Regions from separate parts of the Thalassotalea montiporae genome, predicted to be linked through region 1. Evidence: predicted binding sites of a transcription regulator. Region 1 holds the regulator's gene; each other region holds the start of a gene.
What was found. The regulator FNR, encoded in region 1, switches genes on or off when oxygen is low (the NO sensors DNR and NnrR bind a similar motif). The targets are predictions, from matches to a motif close to TTGATCTAGATCAA.
Positions count from the first base shown of each region.

Region 2: napE (periplasmic nitrate reductase, NapE protein) is a predicted target of FNR. The motif match lies at 1,700-1,713, and genes of this name have one in related genera.
Region 3: ACSLUR_RS10630 (OmpW/AlkL family protein) is a predicted target of FNR. The motif match lies at 1,698-1,711, and genes of this name have one in related genera.

Region 1 covers NZ_JBQRUO010000008.1:86,785-90,066, forward strand. The annotation lists gene uspE (universal stress protein UspE) at 1-886, opposite strand, end outside; gene ACSLUR_RS17500 (fumarate/nitrate reduction transcriptional regulator Fnr) at 1,100-1,816, opposite strand; gene ACSLUR_RS17505 (sulfite exporter TauE/SafE family protein) at 1,863-2,534, opposite strand; gene ccoS (cbb3-type cytochrome oxidase assembly protein CcoS) at 2,534-2,767, opposite strand; gene ACSLUR_RS17515 (heavy metal translocating P-type ATPase) at 2,764-3,282, opposite strand, start outside.
Region 2 covers NZ_JBQRUO010000001.1:557,561-560,842, forward strand. The annotation lists gene napA (nitrate reductase catalytic subunit NapA) at 1-516, opposite strand, end outside; gene ACSLUR_RS02335 (chaperone NapD) at 518-859, opposite strand; gene napF (ferredoxin-type protein NapF) at 840-1,412, opposite strand; gene napE (periplasmic nitrate reductase, NapE protein) at 1,471-1,641, opposite strand; gene ACSLUR_RS02350 (GNAT family N-acetyltransferase) at 1,880-3,282, shown strand, end outside.
Region 3 covers NZ_JBQRUO010000002.1:948,209-951,490, forward strand. The annotation lists gene tsaC (L-threonylcarbamoyladenylate synthase type 1 TsaC) at 87-632, shown strand; gene hemF (oxygen-dependent coproporphyrinogen oxidase) at 629-1,537, shown strand; gene ACSLUR_RS10630 (OmpW/AlkL family protein) at 1,769-2,512, shown strand; gene aroE (shikimate dehydrogenase) at 2,688-3,282, shown strand, end outside.

The DNA of each region.
Region 1 (3,282 bases):
AGACATCACAATTCAATCGGTCAATAACATGTTCAGCAGTATTACCGATTAGTGCTGCTGACAATCCGGTACGACCAATTGTCCCTAAAATGACCAATTCGGCATCAAGTTCTTGTGATAGCTCGTCAATAACATCTTCCGGTAGACCTTCTTTGATATAGGTATTGGCGGTATCGATGCCGTATTTTTCAGCATGCGTTTGCATTGATTGTTGATGATGCTGCAACATGGTGTCGTTGTATTGGCTGGCATCAAATTCGGGGATTTCGATGGCAATGTTGACCGGAGTGCCAGGAAAAGAATTAACTAAATGCACATTAGCGCTAATTAAATCAGCAAGGTGTTTGGCTTCTTCTGTGATGATGCTATTGAGCGATTGGTGCTCACCTTCATCACTACCGACATTAACCGCCGCTATAATATTGCCGTTTGCTGGCCATGAATGGTCTTTAACCAATAATAATGGGCATGGGCATTTACGTAATAAATGCCAGTCAGTTGGTGTGAAAATCACGGATTTGAGTTTGTCGTGCTCGTGCGTACCTTTGATAACAACGTCATAGCCATGCTCTAACACTTGGTCAATAACCGCTTCAAAAGGTCTGTTATGCCAGATCACTTTGATGTCGATGTCTTTTTCAGAAGCGCCTAGCTCCTTTATACGTTCATCAATCCACAACATACGATCATTGATCACAATTTGCCGCATGGATTCACGCTCGTCGCTAGAGAGCATAGTCGTCATTTCGTATGAAAAATCGAAAATGCTCAAAAACGCTGTGATTTTGCCTTGCGTTTTATCAGCAAGCTCAATTGCCCGACTTAAGGCTTTTTGTTCTTCAGTTGTTGGGTCAACTACGACTAAGATTTTTTGATACGTTTCCATGCTCGGTACCTCGCTGATTCAATAGTGTACAAACAGTGTGCTTTTAATGAGCAAATAATTATTTGTTTTAAATCAATAAATAGGCGCTACTAACCAATTACTTTTAGCTTAGTAGGTAAATGCACTGATGCAAGGTTGTTAGCGGTGAAAACGGATTGTTAAAGGGGAATAAAAATAGAAGCGAAGAAGAAAAAGGAAGGAAATCGCCTTGCTTTACAGCATGGCGACTTCATTTAATCCATCGAGATCATTGATGGTAATTAACTTCCCTTCAACAATGATGAGCTCTTGTTTATGAAAACGATTTAGCAAGCGACTAATCGTTTCAACGGTCAAGCCAATGTAGTTGCCAATGTCGCCACGCGTCATTGTTAAGCGGTACTGGCTGGCAGATAGGCCACGGGCTTTATATCGGCTACTTAACGATGATAAAAATGTTGCTAAGCGTTGCTCGGCATTTTTACGATTAAGTAGTGATAGCATATCTTGATCTGCTCGAATCTCATTGCTCATTAGCCTTAAGACTTGGCGTTTAAGTGCTGGCATCGAATTCGAAAGTTCATCTAGAGTATGGTAAGGGATTTCACAAACCATCGACGTTTCTAATGCTTGTGCAAAACTCTGGTGCTCGCTGCTGGCTAAGGCGTCGAAACCCAGTAAATCACCAGCTAAGTGGAAGCCGGTAATTTGTTCTTCGCCGTTAGAATCAATGGTAAATGTTTTAAAAGTGCCTGAGCGAATGGCGAATAGAGAGTGAAGTGCTTCGCCGTCTTGGAAAATCTTTTCGCCTTTGTGGATAGGGCGCTTGCGGTCGATAATATTATCGAGTGTATCTAACTCCTGCTCGTTAAGGGAAAATGGTAAGCAAAGCTCACTGATACTGCAGTTTTGGCAATGAATATGATTGTTGCTTGCACAGTGACTAGACATGGCGGAATAACCTTAATATTTCCTTGGAATTACGCTCGGTATAGTATTAAAACATCAGCCTGTAAGCAATAAACAATGTATAAAAACCGTAACAGATTAGACCTGTAGCCAAAACGTTTCTAAATGTTCGATTTTGTAGCATATTTTTGACCGAGAAGACGCCAAAGGAAAGGGTGAGCAATGCGGGTAGGGTACCAGCACCAAATGCTGCCATAATCAGTGCCCCTTGGCTAAAGCTACCACTGGCGAGCGACCATGTTAGCGTTGAGTAAACTAAACCACAGGGTAACCAACCCCAAACAGCCCCCAAGCCAAATGCTTTACGTTTGTTATTTACCGGCAAAAAGTGTTTCGCTAACGGCGAGATAAATTGCCAAAGCTTTTTACCGGCTTGCTCAACCTTCGCCAGTAACATAAACCACTGGCCTAAATACAAGCCAAGTAAAATTAGAAAGACGCCTGACAGTAGTCTTAAACCCGTTAGCGGTACACCGAAGTTTTTTGCCGTAATTGAGCCGGTAAAACCGACAATACCGCCGATTAAGCTATAAGAGAGGATACGGCCTAGATTGTAGCCTGCTACAAGTGAGAACTTTTGCTGGTTTTGTCCGGCAGGAATGGCCGACAACAACATACCAGAAACGCCGCCACACATGGCAATGCAATGGCCTGCACCGAGCAGGCCAATAATAAATGCCGAAAATAGATCGATGTTCATTAACGCTTATTGCTAGTGTCAGATGATGTGCCAGATGATTGCTCTGAAGCTTCGGTATTACTTACTTCGGTATTCGCTGTCTCATCTTTCAACTTTTCATCATCGAATAAGATGCTTAAACCTTCTTTTTCCAAATCATTAAATTGCTCGGTTTTTACCGCCCAAAAGAACAAGTAAATGCCGACAATAAGCAGGATGATAGCTATGGGAATTAGTACGTAAATTACACTCATTTTTTCAATAATCGCAACGAGTTAGTGATAACCAATATTGAACTGGCTGACATGCCAATTACCGCCATATAAGGCGTAATGTAACCGCAAACGGCTAATGGCAGTACAATAGCATTATAGCCAAATGCCCAGCCATAATTTTGCCAGATAATACGGCGAGTCTTTTGTGCAACATGACGCAATACCGACAATGACGTTAATCGGTTGTTAAGTAAAATCACATCAGCGCCACTTTTTGCGACGTCTGTACCACCGCCCATGGCAATGGAAACGTGTGCTGCGCTAAATACTGGTGTGTCGTTTACACCATCACCGACCATAGCCACAGTATGATCACTTTGCAGTGATTTTACCTTTTCCATTTTCTCGTGCGCACTCAGGCTCGAATGCACGTGGTCTATTGGTAGTTGATCGGCAATTTGTTGGCAGCCCGCACTGCTATCACCTGACAGCATATACGTTGTCATCGCTTTCGCTTTTAGCGTGCTAAGCACACTTTGGGCGTCTTCACGTGC
Region 2 (3,282 bases), on a different contig from region 1:
GTTTGAACGAAAGCCAGCTTTCATTAGTTTCGAAGCAGCGTAGCCCTCATGCACTGTCCACTGGCCAGAGCCAAACATGCCAACGCCAGTTGGGCCAACATCTTTTAGCGTTTGCTTTGCTTTTTCTTCCATCACATCGAATGCTTTATCCCACGTGATTGGCGTAAACTCACCATTTTTGTCGTACTTACCGTTTTTCATGCGAAGCAGTGGTGTCGTTAAGCGATCTTTACCGTACATAATCTTGGATAAGAAATACCCCTTAACGCAGTTCAGCCCCTTGTTGACTGGTGATTTAATATCACCATGGGTGGCAACAACTTGACCGTCCATCACACCCACGTTAACGCTACAACCTGTACCGCAAAAACGACATGGTGCTTTGTCCCATTTGATTTTGGTGATATCACTGGCAGTGATTAAGTTGGAAGCTTGTGCAGGTATGGAAACTCCGGCTACCGCAGCAGCGGCTGCAACGGCATTAGCTTTAATAAATTCTCGGCGATTTAGTGTCATCTTAGTTCACCTCGGTTGTTACTGGCGCTTGTGGCTCAGTGAGAAATTGGTGGTAAACCGGCGAAATGCTTAAAAACTCGTCGGTTAGACGGATTTGATCCACGATTTTGGCGATAGCCTTTTGGCTAGTAGCCTCAACGGTAAAAACGATTTTTCCTTGTTCGCTATGGCCATGAACCTCACAGCCTTGGTAGCTATTAACAAAATGGCTTAATGCTTCAACCAACTGTGGTGGTGCTTGTGCAACAAAGCTGGCGATATGGTATTCGTTAGCCTGACCTGTTTGTTGGTCATTTGCTTTTTGGTGGTTAGCTTGCTGGTGATTAGCGTTGGATTGGCTCATGGTTGAGCTCCTCAAATTGAGATGCTGAATAACCAGCACTGTTAGTATTGTGGTTGATGGCAATTGCTTTTTGCGGGCAGGTGGAAATGCAAGCGCCACAGAGCGTGCAATCGTCGTTCTTAATAACGGGTACTGGAATCGCGCTGGTAATAAATTGAAAGCTGATGGCGCGGCTGTCACAAACATCGCGACAGCTTTGGCAGTAAACTTGGTTAGTCGCTAAACAGCTGCTGTTGATTTCAATGTCGGCTGGCCATGGTCGATTGGCTTCGCGATGTGCTTGTGCGATGAATAACGGCTGGTCGCACTGGCGCTCACATTCACCACAAAAGGTACATTCCGCTTGACTAAAATCAAGAAATGGAAAGCCCATACGGTCGCGTTTGATAACTTGTGTTTCACAGTGCTCAACACACTTATTGCATTGTGTGCAGGTCGCGGTAAAAACCGCTTCGCTAGCTGTCCACGGCAAGCGTATTGGGGCTTTTTCTACTTGAGCTTTAAATCGACCTTTTAACAGTTGTCGACGTGCTCGATTAGCAACTTGTTCCATCACCATTCACCCTAATTTGCAACTAAGCGTTATTCGTAAAAGTGCTTAGAATGGGAGTTTAGGAAGTTGGTGGCCCAGTTAAAATTTGTGATATCCAGACGATAAAGCCGTAACCGCCGACAATCATCACAGCCAAAATCGGACCGAGAAAAACAGCAATAAAAATGAAAAGGTTACGCTCGTATTTTTTTTCAAGCGCTTGCTCTTGAGAGTTAGTGTCGATATTCATAACCTGTGCCCTTGGATTGAATATGCAATCAGTCTAATAAAAGTTGAGCGAACAAAACTTGATCTAGATTAAATAGTAAAACGTATGTGTAAGTGCCCACTTATAATCTAAGTTTTATTACTAGCCGCTAGTACATAGATTTAAGTTTAGATTACAATGTCAGCTTTTCACGATTTAAATAAGTACTAGTAAATTAAGCTTATTTATCAGATGCCTAGATATTTTTGTTATCAAGTTAATGTTAGAAACTTCTATCTCCAAAGGTTTTACCGAATTCAGCGCAGGTTTGGTTGACGCTCGTCATCGCGGTGCAATTTTTTTGTCCGGCAGTTTTTCCTGGGCGGTAGATTGGTATTTCAGGCATCACACTTGTTACCAGATTCAGACTCAGAATCAAATTCAAGACCAACTCTCAGAGAAGATTAACGAGGCTAAACAAGCTGAACCAACCAAGCTTGGTGCAATATTTTGCGAAGCAGCAAGTGAACCGTTAAGTGATATCTTCTGCGCGCAATGGCGCGCATTCAATAAACTTGAAAGTGGTGATGAGCTACCAATTAACTTTATTACGAGCAAAACATATCGACATCACCTAGGGCGCGAGAATCACGCTATTTTTTTTGCCGACCCAGCATTTAACCTAGATGCGTTCGCCGCGTTAAGTGGCACGCTTGTCGCGGGTGGTATTATGTATATTTGGCTTGGTGATGAACCAAATGTTGATGAAGCTGAGCAAGTTAATACTTCTAACTTTCTTCGGCGACTGAAAGCATATGCGGCTGCTCAACAAGGTATTTACCATATTTACCAAAGCCAAAGCCAAAGCCAAACTGAACACGCGATCTTTGGGCGATATTCAAAAGATGAAAGTGCAGCGCTCGGTAATGAAGAAGACGATGAGCAAGACAGAGTAAAAGAGCTTGTAAAAGACAAAGCAAAAAATAAATCATCTGATCAATTCCCTGTTGCAAGAGAAGCGGGACTACCGTCAGATGCTCTGTTACCAGCCATAAAAGCGCAAGCGACTGCTGAGCAGTTGATTGCCGTAAAATATATCGAAAAAGTATTAACGGGCGGGCGTAATAAACCTTTAGTGTTAACCGCCGATCGAGGACGAGGAAAATCCACCGCTTTAGCACTTGCCACCGCGCAACTGTTTTTTTCTAGCAAGCGAGCTTTTGCCAGTGAGCGAGCGCTTAATATCGTCATCACTGCGCCACATAAAATGGCACTAGGCATTTATTTTACTCAGCTGCGCAAGCTGTTAGATGGTTCGCAGGAAAGTAAATATCACATGAGTGATCATCAAATTACTTGGCGACAACACAGCTTAACTTTTATGGCCGTGGATGAGTTGTTGCGCAGTAAACATCATTCTAAATCTAACCCTGACTTATTGCTGGTTGATGAAGCCGCTGGAATTCCGGTATATCTGCTCAATAAGTTAGTGGCGCAGCATCACCGCATCGTTTTTAGTTCAACTATTCATGGTTATGAGGGAGCCGGTAAAGGGTTTACTGGCAAGTTTATCCCAATGTTGTCAGCTAAAGGCTTGCAAGTAAAAACGCTGACCTTAAACGAACCTATCCGTTGGGCAAATCATGATCCGCTTGAGCAGTTAATTTTCAAGACTTGTTTGCT
Region 3 (3,282 bases), on a different contig from region 1:
GGTGCCATTGCGTATTATCGCAGTGGCACTTTTGTTTTTTACCCGTATAATTTTGATTTTTATGGTAACCAACTCGATTAATAAATATGACAAACCCTGTTGATGTTTTTGAACAAGGCGGCTTGATCGCTTATCCAACGGAAGCTGTGTTTGGCTTGGGCTGTGATCCAGACAATGAGCAAGCAGTTCACAAATTGCTCGATGTGAAGCAGCGTCCTGTTGAAAAAGGGCTTATCCTATTAGCGGCTAGCTATGAGCAATTGAAGCCATATGTTGATGATTTAGTGCTATCGTCAGAGCAGCGCGATAAAATTTTGTTTCGCTGGCCAGATGGCATCACCCAAGTATTGCCTTGTCATCCAAATACCCCTAAATGGCTAACCGGTAGCTTCACCACCATTGCGGTGCGCGTCACTACTCAGCCCGATGTGGTTGCCTTATGTAATCAAACGAATAAGCCAATTGTTTCAACTAGTGCGAATTTATCAGGCCAACCACCTTGCCAAACTTGGCAACAAGTTGAGGAAGCATTGGCGGGGCGTTTAGATCATGTCATCAAAGGGGAAACCCTAGGCTTTGAACAACCATCAACCATTATTGATGGTTTAACTGGAGAAATTTTCCGATCATGAGTGATATTAGTATCGACCAAGTTGTCGACTATTTTAAATCTCTACAAGACCAAATTTGTGCAGCGCTTGAGCAAGCTGACGGTACAGGCAAGTTTGCCGAAGACAATTGGAAGCGTGCCGAAGGCGGTGGTGGCCGTACACGGGTGCTAACCGACGGTGCGGTAATTGAGCAAGGTGGTGTAAATTTCTCATTGGTGGCGGGCGACAAGCTACCCCCTTCAGCTACTGCCCATCGCCCCGAATTAGCAGGCCGCAGTTGGCAAGCATGTGGGGTATCTTTGGTCATCCATCCGAAAAACCCATATATTCCGACATCACATGCTAATGTTCGCTTCTTTATTGCTGAGAAGGAAGGCGAAGCACCTGTTTGGTGGTTTGGTGGTGGATTTGACTTAACGCCTTTCTATCCATTTGAGGAAGATGTAGTGCATTGGCACCAAGTGGCACATGATTTATGTCAACCCTTTGGTGATTCGGTTTATCACGATCACAAAAAATGGTGTGATGAATATTTCTTTTTAAAACACCGTAATGAAACCCGTGGTGTTGGTGGTTTGTTTTTTGACGACCTCAATAGCTGGGGCTTTGACCGTTGTTTTGATTATGTTAAATCCGTTGGTCAAGGTTATATCGATGCTTACACGCCTATTATCGCCAAACGCAAAGATACGCCTTTTGGAGAGCAAGAACGCCAATTCCAGTTATATCGCCGTGGCCGCTATGTCGAATTTAATCTAGTGTTTGATCGCGGTACGCTATTTGGTCTGCAGTCAGGTGGTCGCACTGAGTCTATCCTGATGTCGATGCCACCGCTGGCGCGCTGGGAGTATAACTATCAAGCTGAAGCGGGCAGTGCTGAGGCTAAACTTAATGAGTTTCTTGTTCCGCGTGATTGGCTTACCTAATCACCGGCCTAATGTGCAGCTTGGCTTGTTGAACTGAGCTGCATTTTTCTTTTTACTTCCCCTTTTTCTTTCCTTTCAAATTCAGTTCCCTGTTATTTATTGATTTAGATCATTATTTCTTCAGCAAATGGCTTCGATGAGCTTATCTGCGTGAAGAACCTTGAGGTAAATCAACTTTTACGTACTAGGATATCAGTAGACTGGCGTCAATTATTTAAGGGGAAGACTCTCATGAAAAAAAGCATTATTACTCTAGCGGTTTTATCTTCAATGACATTTGGTGCATTGGCAGCTGGTTATCAAGCTGGCGACATCGTTGTACGTGGTGGTGCAACTATGGTTGATCCAAGCAGTGATAAAGCAACAATCTTTGCTGCTGACCAAACTGTAGATTTAGGCGCAGGTCCTATCTCATTATCTGTTGAAGATGACACACAGTTAGGTTTGAACTTTGTTTACTTCTTAGACTCAAACTGGGCGGTAGAATTACTAGCAGCAACACCATTTAAACATGACATCACTGTTCATACAGGTGCAGGCTCTACCAACCTAGGTGAAACTAAGCACTTACCACCAACATTAAGCGCACTTTACTACTTTGACACTAACTCAAACTTCAAACCTTACGTTGGTGTTGGTGTTAACTACACAATTTTCTTTGAAGAAGACTTCAACCCAGCATTACAAGGTGCTAACAGCCCAACTATCGTAAGTATTAGCGATGGTACAACGGTTACACCTGTTGGCGCACCACTAGATGCTAATGATCTAGATCTAGATAGCTCTTGGGGCTTAAGTGCGCAAATTGGTGTTGATTACTTAATTGATGAGCATTGGTCAATCAACGCTTCAGCTCGTTACATTGACATAGACACTGATGGTTCATTCACAGCCGTTGGCGGTGCAGTACCGGGTAAAGTTAGCGTAGATATTGACCCTATGGTTTACTCGCTAATGATTGGTTACAAGTTCTAATCTCTGTTGAGCTTGGCTAGCCGCACTTGGGTAACTAAGTGCGGCTTTTTTGTTTTGGAAAGCATATATTAAATTCATTGCGCATAAGCATGCGTTCAAATGCTACTTGTCAGCGACTCGAAAACGTTCTTTAATGCCTGAAAACTAATGCTTGCTATCAGGAATTTACTCGCCAATGGATAAATATGCCGTTTTTGGCCACCCGATCACCCAATCTAAATCTCCGAAAATCCATCAACAATTTGCTGAAAATACGAAACAAAATATCGAATATACAGCTATTGACCCAGGTCTTGACGGTTTCGAGCAAGGTATAAAGCAATTTATTGATGCTGGTGGGCAAGGCTGTAACATCACCATGCCATTTAAACAGCAAGCTTTTAATTTAGCTAATCAACTGTCTGAACGTGCTCGGCTTGCAGGTGCAGTAAATACCTTAACGTTTCATGCGGATGGAACTATTGCTGGCGACAACACAGACGGCGCGGGTCTAGTCAACGATCTCATCAATAATGGTGCTCTTCTAAATAAAAAAGTGTTGTTAATCGGTGCAGGCGGAGCTGCGCGTGGCGTGATTAAACCATTGCTTGATTGCCAGCCAGAGCTTTTGGTGATTGTTAATCGCACCCATGAAAAAGCAGAATTGCTCGCAGACAAGTTTAAGGCATTTGGCAACATTAACGCTTTACCCATAACTGAGTTGGCAGCTGAGCATAGCTTTGATGTGATTATTAATTCGAGTTCTACCAGCTTAACGGGGGAACTACCGC